3 regions of the Shewanella sp. SG41-3 genome follow, and region 3 is predicted to be linked to each of the others. Evidence: predicted binding sites of a transcription regulator. Region 3 holds the regulator's gene; each other region holds the start of a gene.

Region 1 (5,277 bases), on a different contig from region 3:
CACGATCACAGTAAATTTATTCGCCCATCTGAACTGATGGCATTAGTCGATAACACCGATTTATTGTGCAGAGATGCATTAGGTATTACCTACAATCCTCTATCTGGTGTATTTAAGTACACCAAGAGTGTCGATGTTAACTATATGATAGCCACACAAAAAATTGATTAGCCAGCCTATGTTTTTCACTGTTGCAACAGTGAAAAACATAAATGAAGCCCAATAGCGTTATGTTATGCCGATAATGCTATTAAAGGCTGCGTGGATTTACTGCCATTTCTCTGTGAGGAGCTAACTCTTGCATATGCACGACATTAAAGGGGTACTGTTCGATTTAGACGGTACCTTAGCCGACACCGCACCTGATTTAGTCCAAGCATTAAATTTGAGTTTAGACGAAGCCGGTTTTAAGGTTCAAACGCTTGAAACCATGCGCCATGCGGCTTCACATGGCAGTTTATATTTGGTCAAGACCGCTATTCCACAGGCAGATGAACACGTTCAACTTGATATTCAACAAGCACTACTGCGCCATTATGCACGCATTAATGGCGATCACAGCCGTTTGTTCGACGATTTACCCGAACTCTTAACCCTATTAGATTCCCAAGCCATTCCCTACGGTGTCGTCACCAATAAGCCAGCTCGATTTGCTCGGCCATTAATACAAAAGCTGGGCTTAACCGATAAACTGAAAACCATGATCAGCGGCGATAGTACCTGTCACGCTAAACCTCATACTGCGCCGATGTTATTAGCCGCTCAACAAATAGCCATCGCACCTCAAAGTATTTTATACCTAGGCGATGCTGAGCGTGATTTAGTCGCCGCTCGCAACGCAAGTATGATAGGTGGCATTGCCTTATGGGGCTATTTATCACCCAGCGACACACCGAATACATGGCCAGCAACATGCCAATTTGAACATGGTGCAGCATTAAAACACTTTTTTACTCCGTCGTCTTTTTGAGATCGATTCATCTAAAATACACCTCTGAATGCATCATTGGCTAAAGATTATGCTGACAATCACTTACCGATCAAAAGCCCTAAAAGATCAATCTAAAATTGAGGGTAAATTTTCGATCGCTGTTTATTTTAGCGATCAAAACTTTCTTATTTGATGGTTGAAAAAATATCATTTATAAAAAACACGTTATAAATTTGGGCTCTAGGGTTAGCTGTCACTAACCCTGCCGTTTATCCTCAAGTTATCCACAAGAAGTTAATATAATTGTGGCTTGCAAAAAAACTCAAACCTCACTATCTTGTATCTTAGATTTTAAATAACACCATATCTTGTGTGTGGCCGACAATCAAAACACTACTCCACAGCATAACAAGGAGATAGATGTTAACTGAACGTATTGGTGGTTTACTGCCATGTTGTGAGTACCTTCAAGTTGATTGTTTTAACATGGAATTGTTTTGTAACGGGTTCAGATCGAACCCAGCAGCACTGCATCCAACAACAGATCACATGATTAGATATAGAACCAAGGCCTCTCTTCAATGAATAGCAATATGACAGTCACTAAACGCAGTGGCGAACGTGAATCGATCGATTTAGATAAAATTCATCGCGTAATCACTTGGGCAGCCAAGGGATTAAAAAACGTCTCAGTATCTGAAGTAGAACTTCGATCTCATCTGCAGTTTTTTGATGGCATTCCAACTGAAGCCATTCATGAAACGATCATTAAGGCCGCGGCTGACTTGATCTCTCCTGAGTCACCTGATTACCAATTTGTGGCAGCCCGCTTAGCGGTATTCCATTTACGTAAAAAAGCGTTTGGCCAATTTGAACCGCCTAAGCTATTCGATCATGTCACCAAGTTAGTTGAAATTGGTAAATATGACATGCACATCATGGCGGATTACAGCCGTGAAGAGTTAGATATCCTTGATGGCTACATTGATCACTGGCGTGACATGAATTTCTCTTACGCCGCAGTCAAGCAGCTAGAGGGTAAATACCTGGTTCAAAACCGTGTGACTCACGAAGTATATGAAAGCGCACAGTTTTTATACATTTTAGTCGCAGCGTGTTTGTTTGCTCGTTATCCAAAAGAAATTCGTTTGAAGTACATTAAAGACTTCTATGACGCGACGTCTTTATTTAAGATCTCACTTCCAACGCCAATCATGGCGGGTGTTCGTACACCGACACGTCAATTCAGCTCATGTGTACTCATCGAGTGTGATGACAGCCTAGACTCAATCAATGCTACGGCATCGTCTATTGTTAAATACGTGAGCCAACGTGCAGGTATTGGTATTAATGCAGGCCGTATTCGTGCTTTAGGTAGCCCTATTCGTGGCGGTGAAGCATTCCACACTGGTTGTTTACCGTTTTATAAGTATTTCCAAACAGCGGTTAAGTCTTGTTCCCAAGGCGGAGTCCGTGGTGGTGCAGCAACACTGTTCTACCCGTTATGGCATCTAGAAGTTGAATCACTGCTAGTACTGAAAAATAACCGTGGTGTTGAAGACAACCGTGTGCGTCATCTTGATTACGGCGTGCAGCTAAACAAATTAATGTACCAACGTTTAATCAAAGGCGACTACATTAGCTTATTTAGTCCATCTGACGTGCCTGGCCTTTACGATGCTTTCTTTGAAGACCAAGTCGAATTTGAACGTTTATACCTGCAGTATGAGCAAGACAGCAGCATACGTAAAAAGCAGATCAAAGCAGTTGAATTGTTTTCACTGATGATGCAAGAACGTGCCTCTACTGGCCGTATCTATATTCAAAACGTCGACCATTGTAATACGCACAGTCCATTTGACTCTAAAGTGGCACCGATTAAGCAATCTAACTTATGTTTAGAAATTGCCTTGCCGACTAAACCGTTAACTAACATTGACGATCCAGACGGTGAAATCGCCTTATGTACTTTATCAGCGCTTAACTTAGGTGCGATTAAGGATTTATCTGAACTTGAGCCTTTAGCAGATTTAGCTGTGCGTGCATTAGATAACTTACTTGATTATCAAGATTACCCAATCAAAGCCGCGCAAACCAGCTCAATGAATCGCCGTACTTTAGGTATTGGTGTGATTAACTTTGCCAACTATTTGGCTAAAAATGGTAAAAAGTACTCTGACGGTTCAGCAAATAACCTGACTCATAAAACCTTTGAAGCAATTCAGTTCTATTTACTCAAAGCGTCAATGAACTTAGCTAAAGAGCAAGGTGCATGTCCGTTATTCCACGAGACAACTTATTCGAAAGGTATTTTACCTATCGACACCTATAAGCGCGATTTAGATAAAATTTGTGACGAACCATTGCACATGGATTGGGAAGGTTTACGTAGCGATATTAAGCAGTACGGCTTACGTAATTCGACCTTGTCTGCATTAATGCCTTCAGAGACTTCATCGCAAATTTCAAATGCGACTAATGGTATTGAGCCTCCTCGTGGATTGATCAGCGTTAAGGCCAGTAAAGACGGGCAGTTAAAGCAAGTAGTACCAGACTTTGAGTTGCTTAAAGACAAGTATGAACTGCTGTGGAATATGCCAAACAATGATGGTTATATCCAGCTTGTTGGTTTAATGCAGAAGTTTATCGATCAAGCGATTTCAGCCAATACCAATTATGACCCAAGCCGTTTTGAAGGCGGTCGTGTACCAATGCAAACCTTGCTTAAAGACCTGTTAAGTGTCTACAAGCTAGGGATTAAAACATTGTATTATCATAACACTCGCGACGGTGCTTCTGATCAATTTGACGACATTATTGCTGTCGAAGAAGAAGACGATGGCTGCGGTGGCGGTGCATGTAAAATATAATCTTCACTTTATGTATATTTAGCGGGGGTCTTCCCCGCTTTTGGAAAATGCGTTTTCAGGACACCTAAATAATGGCTTACTCAACATTTTGTCAAATACCTAACGATTCGACCAAAGAACCTATGTTTTTCGGTCAATCCGTGAATGTGGCACGCTACGATCAGCAAAAATATGAAATTTTTGAAAAACTGATTGAAAAGCAATTAAGTTTCTTCTGGCGCCCAGAAGAAGTTGATGTCAGTCGCGACAAAATTGATTTCGGTGATTTACCTGACCATGAAAAACATATTTTTCTGTCAAACCTTAAATACCAAACCTTGCTCGACTCTATTCAAGGGCGTTCACCTAACGTAGCGTTTTTACCGTTAGTATCGCTACCTGAATTAGAAACCTGGATTGAAACCTGGTCATTTTCTGAAACGATTCACTCGCGTTCGTACACTCATATTATTCGTAATATTGTTAACAATCCTTCTGTGGTGTTTGACGATATTGTGCAAAATGATGAAATTTTAAAGCGTGCTGGTGATATTGCGGCTTATTACGATGATTTAATTCACCTTACCCAGATTAATAACCTGTTAGGTGAAGGCACTCATGTGATCGACGGCAAAGAAATTACCGTTAACTCACGCATACTGAAAAAGTCATTATATTTGTGCATGATGTCGGTTAATGCTTTAGAAGCGATTCGTTTCTATGTCAGTTTTGCATGTTCATTTGCTTTTGCTGAGCGTCGCGTCATGGAAGGAAATGCTAAAATCATTCGCCTGATTGCCCGTGATGAAGCCTTGCACCTTAACGGTACGCAACACATATTAAGCTTAATGCAAGGCGGCAAAGACGATCCTGAAATGGCCGAGATTGCAGCTGAATGTAAGCAAGAGGCCTACGACTTATTTGTCAAAGCGGCAGAACAAGAAAAAGCATGGGCCAAGTATTTATTTAAAGACGGATCAATGATTGGTCTTAACGAGCAGATTTTGTGCCAGTATGTTGAATTTATTACTAATCAGCGGATGAAATCGGTACATTTACCACAGCCATACGAAGAATCGTCAAATCCTCTTCCGTGGATGAAAAACTGGTTAGAAAGTGATGCAGTACAGGTTGCCCCACAAGAAGTTGAAGTGTCTTCATACCTTGTAGGACAAATTGATTCTTCTGTTGATGGCGATGAGTTTTTAGATTTTGACCTATAAAACATTTTTCAAAAAAGCGCCTATTGTAAGCTTGAAAGGACAGCCGGTTATTTTATTTGACGGCCAACACTCAAGCTTACTAGAAGCGCTTGAAGCGAAAAAAGTAAAAGTATTTTCAGAGTGCCGCAACGGTTTTTGCGGCGCCTGTAAAACCACAATAATATCTGGAGAAGTCAGCTACCTCTCCAAACCTCTGGCAGAGCTTAAGTCTAACGAATGTCTGCCCTGCTGCTGTGTGCCTGAAAGCGATTTAAACCTCAAATTATCCACTGAG
Region 2 (5,277 bases), on a different contig from region 3:
GTGGGCCAGTTCGTGCACCACGACCATTTGTAAAAGCTCAAACGGAATATGCTTTAAGTGTGAGGCTATTCTAATCTCATTTTTGGCTTTGACTTTATTGCCTTGACGGCGATTAACATAAGAATGCAAACCTAGCGCGTGATGGCTCAAGCTAATTTTTTCATCAAAAATGACTTTGGCTAATGGGTCTGACTGACGCATGTAGGTGTTTTTTAATGCGATGGCCATATCATATAAGGCTTTGTCTGTACGTACTTGGTGTACTTTGGGGTAGCGGGTTAGAAAGTGATCACCCAATGCATTGGTATCAACCAATTGGCGGATTTTATCAACCACATCAGGCCGATAACCGTTTAGGTAACGTAAAGGGCTCTGTTCACTCTGCTGTTTTTTGATATCTGCGCTAGTGACTAGCAGGCTGAGGTCTGCTTTTGGTTTTAATGACTGGCTCGCCGATTTGACTGGCATTTTAGGCGGGGCTTTGAGCGTTTTAGTTTTAGTGTCTGTCATAAATCAACTGATTAGTTCTGGCGCTACCGCGACCGTTTTTTCGGTATGGGTAACGCCACAATACAACGGTTCTGTGTTTACACTTTACCGAAAATGAGTCGATTATGTTGAACATAAGCAACGTCAAAAGCATTTAACTGGACGCGTTTTAGGTCCAATGAGTCAAAGTCAACTTGTGGTGGGTTGCGCTTTAGTTGCTCTTTAATGGTTAAAGGAGAAATAAGCGAAACCGGAAGGTCCATTAATTGTAGTGTAGCTTCAAGTTTGAAGCTGGTGGCACTACCAGCAAATTTACCTTTTTGCTCACGTTCAATAATGGCGATTTCATCAACTTTATAATCGCTCATTAGTTTTTTAAACGCAAAATCAAATTCACGAATGGATTCAGTGCTAGCTGATTGTGAAATACTGAATGAAACTTTACGACATGCTGGCACGTTAAACGTTTCGCCTTCATAGGTCAGTAAACAGATAATGGCTTCGCCGCCTTTTAATTCCACACCACAAATTTTCATGTTAATCCTTACTGGTTTATTCATACGATAATGCTGTTAGCATGCTCGTTATTGTTCATTTGTTGTAGGGCAGTGTTCTGCCCTACATTGATTATTCTGTCACCGCAGTTTATCAGCGATTGATGTGCCGTTTAGTCTTCTGTTGTTCCGTCGTCTTCAATAATGACAATCGGTTTAACTTTACGGCGCACAGGTGCATCACCCACATCAACCCCGGTAATAAAGCGTTTATCACTTTTAGGGGCTGCTTTAGCTTTTTTCGCCACGCTAGCTCTATTGCTGGTTACGGCGTCTTTTGCACTGGTACCGGCTTTAGCTGCTTGAGGCTTGTCTTTTAGGCCATTAAATTTGGCTTTTAAACCTTCAACCACAGTGAAGTCAAAGTTTTTACGTAAAAATAGTTGGATTTTTTTAAAGCTGTCCCAATCTTTAGGGCCCACAAACGACACAGCATCGCCTTTAGCGCCTGCGCGACCTGTTCGGCCAATACGGTGGACGTACTCTTCTGCAAACTTTGGCATATCAAAGTTAATCACTAAGGAGACGTTGATTAAATCAAGGCCACGTGATGCCACATCGGTAGTCACCAGTATTTGCGATTGGCCTCGAGCAAATTGATCCATAATCTGGTTACGAGCCGATTGCTTCAAATCACCACTGAGCGCTGAGGTCGCAAAACCTTGAGCGGCTAACAGGGTCGCTAAACGGTCTGTATCTGAACGCGTCGCGGTAAATACAATTACTTGCTTATGCTGTTCTTGGCTTAATATATGCTGCAACAAGGCTTGTTTATGGTCTAAATGGTCAACCAAAATAATCCGTTGTTCAATATCTTTGTGTTCACTGTAAGACTCACCAATGGAGACATGGCTTGGGGTTTTCAGTAATGTTGCTGCAATATCACCTATGCTGTCATGATCTAAAGTGGCCGAAAACATTAAGGTTTGGCGACGTTTATGATCGGCGGCATCGTTGATGGCCTTTAATTGCGGTGCAAAACCTAAATCGAGCATGCGGTCTGCTTCGTCTAGCACCAACAATTCTAAGCCGTTTAAATATAAATGGCGTTGTTGTAAGTGATCGGCAATACGCCCTGGTGTGGCAACGATAAAATGCGGATCTCTGGCCAAGGCTTTAGCTTGGTCGTTAAAGTTCTCACCACCAAGTACGCTAATGGCTTTATATTGGGTATTAGCAACTAATAAACGTAATTGGCCATAAACTTGTTGGGCGAGTTCTCGCGTAGGTAACAAAATCAATACCCGCGGATCTTTTTTCGACAATGCTCTGGTGGATATCACTCGCTGCATAGCAGGCAACAAAAACGCTAAGGTTTTACCTGAGCCGGTTTTAGACGATGCCATTAAATCTTTACCTGATAAGGCAATGGGAAGTGCTTGCGCTTGAACATCGGTAGGCGTAGAAATGCCAAGGTGCTTTAAACTGTCAAGCAGGCGCTTGTCCAACGAAAAATCGGTAAATTGCAAAGGTAGATCCCCTAAAAAATGTAAGCCGACGATTATAGCTGTTTCACCTTGCTATAGCCAACAAGAGTCGCTTTAGTTATGCTATTTTTTAGCATTATATTATTGCCTGAGTTCGACGAGGTCATTGGTCGACTAAGCCGAGCTTTATGGTAAAGATGAATACAGAGTATGGAAGGAACAAAGATGACAAAGCTCACCGTGGGATTAGCGCTAGGCAGTGGAGCCGCTAAAGGTTGGGCACATATTGGGGTATTGAATGGATTAGCCAAGTTAGACATTTACCCAGACAAAGTGGCTGGTTGTTCGGTGGGGGCGTTAGTCGGCGCAGCTTATGCCAATGATCATTTGGCTGAGCTTGAAACTTGGGTCAGTGGCTTTTCAAGCTGGGATGTACTTGGCCTAATGGATTTAGGCTGGCGTAAAGGCGGACTTATTAGTGGTGAGAAAGTGTTTGATGTTTTAGCTAACCGTATTGGTGACCTTAATATTGAACAATTGCAGCGCCCGTTTGCTGCGGTGGCGACAGATTTATATTCTGGGCAAGAGATTTGGTTTAAAGAAGGTGACTTGCGCCATGCCGTGCGTGCTTCATGTTCGATGCCTGGATTTTTACCACCCGTGCAGCAAGGTAATCGATGGGTTGTCGATGGTGCAGTCGTCAATCCGGTTCCTGTTTCATTAGCCCGTTCGATGGGCGTTGATGTGGTTATTGCGGTAGATTTAAATGCTCATCGCCGAGGCCAAATGCATTTGATCCCAGAACAAGTAAAAAGCCGCAAAGCCAGTAAGTCAGAACCTATTGAACAAAAGCGTGAGCTTGAAACCGGCTTTATGGATTTATGGGGGAAAGGCAAAGAGTACATGAGTGGCTTAACCGATAAGCTGGCCATGGGCAGCTCAAAATCTCATCCTGGTATGTTGGCGGTGATGTCACAATCCATGGATATTTTAGAACAACGCCATAAACGTTCGCGTTTAATGGGCGAGCCACCTGATATTTGTATTGTGCCCGATGTGGCTGATATTGGCACCATGGAGTTTCATCGCGCCAAAGAAGCCATTGAAGCGGGTGAGCAGGCAGTCAAAGATATTCACCATTTAATTGAAGCAACCTTAAAGTAACACTTAGGCGATGTCGGACTGGTGTATTGACGGCAATATACCCGTTCGCGTCTAAGTGCTTAATGGGTGATTAATCAGTCAGTGCCTGTCAATCGTGGTACCGATATTGGTATCACATGGATGTTCAGCATCAAGGAGAGGGTGCTTATTTATTCTGGGATGCGTTTAATCGGCGCAATCTGTATTAGTTTAACTTATTCAATCTCATGTCGCGCCTCTTCGTCCTGAGTATTCATCTTGTCGTAATGAATCAGTCACTTATGCGGTTGATACTGTCATTAACGCTGCATTTGATGCCAGGTTATCGAAATGATCATCATTTTGAACGGCTAAAAACCACAACTACACGGTTACCTATGAGATAACTTGTTTGCCAAAATCTTACATCGCGATGCTATTTTCAATTTTTTCTACCATGCGATCTCCCGTCATACAAATCATTTTCCACACCTACAATATTTATTGCGAATAGCAAGTTATTTGCAATAAAAAGTACTGCCGACAATTATGATCTGGATCAAAGTAATACTCAGCGTTAATGTATCTAATACACTCTATATTGTGTCTTTTGTAAATTAAAGCTCTATATATAGTGCTTGTAAGGATGGTTGTATGCTTGTAGTCGTGAAAAGGGATGGATGCCGGACAGCATTTGATGGATGTCGGATCAAAGAGGCTGTTGTGGCTGCAATGGAGTCTGCAGGTCAAGCTGACCATCAATATGCGCTGCAGTTAGCGCAAACGGTTGAGCAGCAAATGGCTTGCAAAACCGAAGTTGATATTCACGAGCTACAAGATGCGGTTGAAAACTTATTAATGTCAGGACCGTTTAAGTCGGTGGCACGTCACTATATTGAGTATCGACACGACCGTGACACTCATCGTGAGACTCAGAGTAAATTAAACTGCGCTATTCGTGGTTTGGTTGAGCAATCAGACAATGCCATTTTAAACGAAAATGCCAATAAAGATGCCAAAGTGATCCCAACTCAACGAGACTTACTCGCAGGGATAGTTGCCAAGCATTACGCTAAAACTCACTTGTTACCTAAAGATGTGGTTAGCGCTCATGAGAAAGGAGAAATTCACTATCATGATCTCGACTATGCACCATTTTTCCCGATGTTTAACTGCATGCTAATTGATTTAGCTGGCATGTTAACTCATGGTTTTAAAATGGGTAATGCTGAAATTGAACCGCCTAAATCCATCTCAACAGCAACGGCGGTGACTGCGCAAATTATTGCCCAAGTGGCGAGCCATATTTACGGCGGTACAACCATTAACCGTATTGATGAAGTGTTGGCTGAGTTTGTGCAAATTAGTTATCAAAAACACCTTGCTGTGGCTCGCAAATGGCAAGTAGCCGATGTCGAAGGTTATGCAATGACGCAAACCGAAAAAGAGTGTCATGATGCATTCCAGTCGTTGGAATATGAAGTCAACACCTTGCATACCGCCAATGGCCAAACGCCGTTTGTGACCTTTGGCTTTGGTTTAGGTGTGTCGTGGGAGTCTCGCTTAATTCAGCGGTCGATGTTAACTGTGCGCATGGCTGGTTTAGGTAAAAACCGCAAAACGGCCGTCTTTCCTAAATTGGTGTTTGCCATTAAAGATGGCGTCAATCATCAAGCTACTGACGT
Region 3 (5,277 bases):
GCAAAGTACTCGTTGATTTTGACAAGTCTGCGATTAAACGATTCGTGATATCGGTTTTAAGTTTAAATAATTGCTGACTTTTAGTTGTGCGTTTATTATTTATTACTTCATATTCAGACAGAATTTCGACTTTTTCAGTTTCCAGAAGTTTACTGTCTTGCTCTGCTTTAAGGGTCAGTTCATCGACTAGATTGACAGAGTCTTCAATTTTTTTATAGGTATCTGCAAGCGCTGTTTTGGCTCGAATGACCTTAGGTAATTCTGTAATCAACTCGTTGTATCGATTTTGTTCTGCAACAATCGTCTTCTTTATATTTTCTATGTCGTAGGCTTTTTTATTAAGCTGTGAGAACTTGTCGTTAACTGTGATCAGCAGAGTATCAATATCATATTGATCTTCAATCTTATTGAGGGTCTGCTTTTCTGACGAGGTAATGACTTCGAGTGCCGCAAATGAGTTGCTAGCGTATAAGCACAATAAAGCAAGGCTGATTGAACCGTATCTCACTGATATCTCCATTAAATTTCTCTTCAAGCTAGAACCATCGACACTCTGTAATGCGCTGAGTGTAATCAGCAAAGAGTAAAATAATCCATTAATATTTTATGATACTGAAGTTATTTTGGCTTTACAAACAGATTTAGTGCATTACTTACAATAAATTGACAGTTTTTTGACACATGTTGATATTTCTACAGAGCATTCTCAATAATAACCTTCCACATACGAGCTAATATAATAAAGCAGAGCTTAGGGCTCTGCTTTATTTGATATTTCTTTTTCAACACTATCACTCAAGTTTAACAATTGTTAACCATTTGTGTGCAAGTGTTTAGGTTACTTGTTTAAGCGCTTGTATTTTAATCGATGAGGTTCAACGACATCAGTTCCTAAGGTATTCTTTAACCAAGTTGAATACTCAGTATAATTGCCTTCATAGAAGTTCACTTTGCCTTCGTCTCGATAATCCAAAATATGAGTTGCAATGCGGTCGAGGAACCAACGGTCATGAGAAATAACCATTGCACACCCAGGAAACTCTAATAAGGCTTCTTCGAGAGCTCGCAATGTTTCGATGTCTAAATCGTTGGTGGGTTCATCGAGTAGCAATACGTTGCCACCAGCTTGCAATAATTTGGCTAAATGTACTCGGTTGCGCTCACCACCCGATAAGGTGCCGATGATTTTTTGCTGGTCGCCACCACGGAAGTTAAAGCGGCCAACATAAGCACGGCTCGATATCTCGGTGTTGTTGATACGCATAATATCGTGACCGCCAGATATCTCTTGCCAGACAGTATTTTTATCATTCATTGAATCGCGGAACTGATCTACTGAGGCGATTTGAACCGACTCACCGACAGAAATATCGCCACTGTCCGGTTGTTCATCACCTGAGATCATTTTGAACAAGGTTGATTTACCGGCACCGTTAGCACCAATAATACCGACAATTGCCCCTTTGGGGACTGTGAAGGTTAGGTCGTCAATTAGTACGCGGTCACCATATGACTTGGTTAAATTAGTCACTTCGATCACTTTATCACCAAGGCGTGGCCCTGGCGGAATGAACAACTCATTAGTTTCGTTACGTTTTTGATAATCGTTAGTGTTGAGTTCTTCAAAACGAGCCATACGGGCTTTGCCCTTAGACTGACGACCTTTGGCACCTTGTCTTACCCATTCTAGTTCTTTAGCAATGGTTTTTTGACGAGCGCTTTCGGTAGAAGACTCTTGCTGTAAACGGGCGTCTTTTTGCTCAAGCCAAGATGAGTAGTTGCCTTGCCATGGAATACCTTCACCGCGATCGAGCTCTAAAATCCAGCCTGCAGCATTATCTAAGAAATAGCGGTCATGGGTAATCGCCACGACTGTACCAGTATATTCTTGTAAAAAATGCTCTAGCCAAGCCACTGACTCAGCATCTAAGTGGTTGGTCGGTTCGTCAAGTAATAGCATTTCAGGCTTTTCAAGTAACAAGCGACAAATTGCGACACGTCGGCGTTCACCACCAGAAAGTACAGCTATTTTTTCATCCCAATCGGGGAGGCGCAACGCATTTGCTGCACGTTCCAGAATATGATCAATATTGTGGGCATCTTGAGATTGGATAATAGCTTCTAGTTGACCTTGCTCTTTAGCTAGGGCATCAAAATCAGCATCGGGCTCAGCATAAGCCGCATAAACCTCATCTAAACGGGTTAGGGCATTTTTAGCTTCACTTAAGGCTTCTTCAACGGCTTCGCGAACCGTTTGTTGCTCATTTAAGCGAGGTTCCTGGGGTAAATAACCAATTTTCAATCCAGGCATTGGGCGTGCTTCACCTTCGATTTCAGTGTCGATGCCGGCCATAATACGCAGTAATGTCGATTTACCTGAACCGTTTAAGCCAAGCACACCAATTTTGGCGCCAGGAAAGAAACTTAATGAAATATCTTTTAAAATCTGCTTTTTAGGCGGGACAATTTTACCCACACGAAGCATGCTGTATACAAACTGAGCCATAATAATACTGTCTAATTGTCAATAAAGATGATGATAATTCTACTGTATTATAGGCTGAACTCAACAGGCAATTGTATGATTTACTCCTGAGTGTTTTTTCGGCCACATAAGATCTAAAATTTGCCGGTCTATTGGCATAAACATGAATCGTTTTGTATTCAGAACACAGTGAATTTCATGTTGTTTATACTGTAAATCATTATCGTTGCAGAGTAGAATACGCCGCAACCCTACTATATAGATAATGATGTTGGAGCTACCATGTTGAAGAAAGCGATGAATATTGCGGATTATGATCCAGAATTATTTAAAGCCATTGAAGATGAAACTTGTCGTCAAGAAGAACACATTGAATTGATTGCATCTGAAAACTATACCAGTCCACGTGTGATGGAAGCGCAAGGTTCTCAGTTAACTAACAAGTATGCTGAAGGTTATCCAGGTAAGCGTTACTATGGTGGGTGCGAATACGTTGATGTGGTTGAAACATTAGCGATTGAACGCGCAAAAGAATTATTTGGTGCCACATATGCCAACGTGCAGCCTCATTCTGGTTCACAAGCTAACAGTGCGGTATTTATGGCGCTATTAAAGCCAGGTGACACTGTATTAGGTATGAACTTAGCCCACGGCGGTCACTTAACTCACGGTTCACCAGTTAACTTTTCCGGCAAGCTTTACAACATCATTCCTTACGGCATCGACGAGTCAGGTAAAATTGACTATGACGAAATGGAACGCTTAGCTATTGAGCACAAGCCTAAGATGATGATCGGCGGTTTTTCGGCATTTTCAGGCATAGTCGATTGGGCTAAAATGCGTGAAATTGCTGATAAAGTTGGTGCTTATTTGCTTGTTGATATGGCTCACGTTGCTGGCTTAGTGGCTGCAGATGTTTATCCAACGCCTGTGCCTCATGCACACGTTGTGACCTCAACAACCCATAAAACATTGGCTGGTCCACGTGGCGGTATTATTATTTCTGCAGCTAATGATGAAGACTTATATAAAAAGTTGAACTCAGCGGTATTCCCTGGTGGCCAAGGTGGCCCTTTAATGCATGTTATCGCCGGTAAAGCGGTTGCCTTTAAAGAAGCATTAGAGCCAGAATTTAAAGTATATCAACAGCAAGTTGTTAAAAATGCTAAAGCTATGGTAAGTGTGTTTTTAGATCGTGGTTACAAAATTGTTTCTGGCGGTACAGAAAACCATTTAATGTTGGTTGATTTAATTGGCCGTGATTTAACGGGTAAAGAAGCAGATGCTGCATTGGGCAATGCCAACATTACCGTGAACAAAAACTCAGTACCTGATGATCCACGTTCACCGTTCGTCACCTCTGGTGTTCGTATTGGAACACCAGCAATTACTCGTCGTGGCTTTAAAGAAGCAGAAGCGAAAGAGTTAACCGGCTGGATTTGTGACATTCTTGATGATGCATCTAACGCCGAAGTGGCTGAACGAGTGAAAGGTCAAGTGTTGGCATTATGTGCTCGATTCCCTGTATACGGTTAATCGTCTCTTGATGTCTGTTGAAAAGGTTTAGGTTAACCTTGTTCAACAAATAGGATAAACTTTAATGGCCGCTAATTGTTAGCGGCCATTTTGTTTTTTTCTGCAGGAGGCTCAATGCATTGCCCTTTTTGTAGCGCGACCGATACCAAAGTTATAGATTCTCGATTAGTGGCTGATGGTCACCAAGTTCGTCGCCGCCGGGAATGTACCGAATGCCATGAGCGTTTCACTACCTTTGAGGGTGCAGAATTAGTGATGCCCAGAGTGATTAAACGTGACGGTACTCGGCAACCCTTTGATGAAGAAAAGCTGCGTGGCGGCATGCTGCGTGCCGTTGAAAAACGTCCTGTTTCAATCGATGAAATTGAACAAGCATTGACTAAAATCAAATCAACGCTGCGCGCAACGGGCGAACGCGAAGTTAATTCTGAAATGATTGGTAATCTTATGATGGAACAGTTGATGAACCTTGATAAAGTGGCTTATATCCGCTTTGCATCAGTTTATCGAGCATTTGAAGATGTATCACAATTTGGTGAGGCCATTGCCAAATTACAAAAGTAATGGCGACAAATATCATCCTTTTATGACGGCATCTGAGCAATAAGAGACTACCTAATATGGCTAACTTTTCTACCTTCGACACTCAAATGATGAGCCGTGCGATAGCACTCGCCGAGAAAGGTCGTTATACCACTCGGCCAAATCCTTGTGTCGGTTGCGTCATTGTCGCCAATGGTCAGATTATCGGTGAAGGTTATCACCAGCGTGCAGGCCAGGGCCACGCCGAAGTCAATGCGCTTAAAATGGTTCGCGATAATGGCTTTTCGGCACAAGATGCTACCGCGTATGTCACTCTTGAGCCGTGTAGCCATTACGGCCGTACACCACCTTGTGCTTTAGGCTTAATTAATGCCAAGGTCGCTCGAGTTGTTATTGCTGTTACCGATGCCAATCCACAGGTTGCTGGCCGCGGTATCAGCATGTTACGTGATGCAGGTATTCAAGTTGATATCGGATTACTGACAGAGCAAGCTTATGCGCTAAATTTGGGTTTCATGAAGCGGATGAAAACTGGCTTGCCTTGGGTGACAGTGAAAATAGCCGCCAGTTTAGACGGTAAAACAGCCCTGTCGAATGGAGTGTCAAAGTGGATTACCGGTGACGCTGCCAGGGCAGATGTGCAAAAGTATCGAGCCAGGCATTGCGCATTAATCACTGGGGTTGAAACTATTCTTGTTGATGACCCTAGCTTA

The links. Region 3 encodes NrdR, which represses ribonucleotide reductase genes. Its sites were predicted from a motif close to AAACACNANATNTNGTGTTT; they were not measured.
Region 1: nrdA (class 1a ribonucleoside-diphosphate reductase subunit alpha) is a predicted target of NrdR. The motif match lies at 1,288-1,307, and genes of this name have one in related genera.
Region 2: nrdD (anaerobic ribonucleoside-triphosphate reductase) is a predicted target of NrdR. The motif match lies at 4,213-4,232, and genes of this name have one in related genera.

What each region holds. Positions count from the first base shown of each region.
Region 1 covers NZ_JACJFJ010000005.1:179,435-184,711, reverse strand. The annotation lists gene ubiG (bifunctional 2-polyprenyl-6-hydroxyphenol methylase/3-demethylubiquinol 3-O-methyltransferase UbiG) at 1-171, shown strand, start outside; gene H5164_RS11665 (HAD family hydrolase) at 299-970, shown strand; gene nrdA (class 1a ribonucleoside-diphosphate reductase subunit alpha) at 1,513-3,801, shown strand; gene nrdB (class Ia ribonucleoside-diphosphate reductase subunit beta) at 3,873-5,003, shown strand; gene yfaE (class I ribonucleotide reductase maintenance protein YfaE) at 4,993-5,277, shown strand, end outside.
Region 2 covers NZ_JACJFJ010000008.1:224,001-229,277, forward strand. The annotation lists gene H5164_RS16260 (YgjP-like metallopeptidase domain-containing protein) at 1-468, opposite strand, end outside; gene H5164_RS16265 (DUF3010 family protein) at 588-1,025, opposite strand; gene H5164_RS16270 (DEAD/DEAH box helicase) at 1,157-2,512, opposite strand; gene rssA (patatin-like phospholipase RssA) at 2,696-3,634, shown strand; gene nrdD (anaerobic ribonucleoside-triphosphate reductase) at 4,247-5,277, shown strand, end outside.
Region 3 covers NZ_JACJFJ010000002.1:135,150-140,426, reverse strand. The annotation lists gene H5164_RS03915 (hypothetical protein) at 1-508, opposite strand, end outside; gene ettA (energy-dependent translational throttle protein EttA) at 839-2,506, opposite strand; gene glyA (serine hydroxymethyltransferase) at 2,768-4,021, shown strand; gene nrdR (transcriptional regulator NrdR) at 4,136-4,585, shown strand; gene ribD (bifunctional diaminohydroxyphosphoribosylaminopyrimidine deaminase/5-amino-6-(5-phosphoribosylamino)uracil reductase RibD) at 4,642-5,277, shown strand, end outside.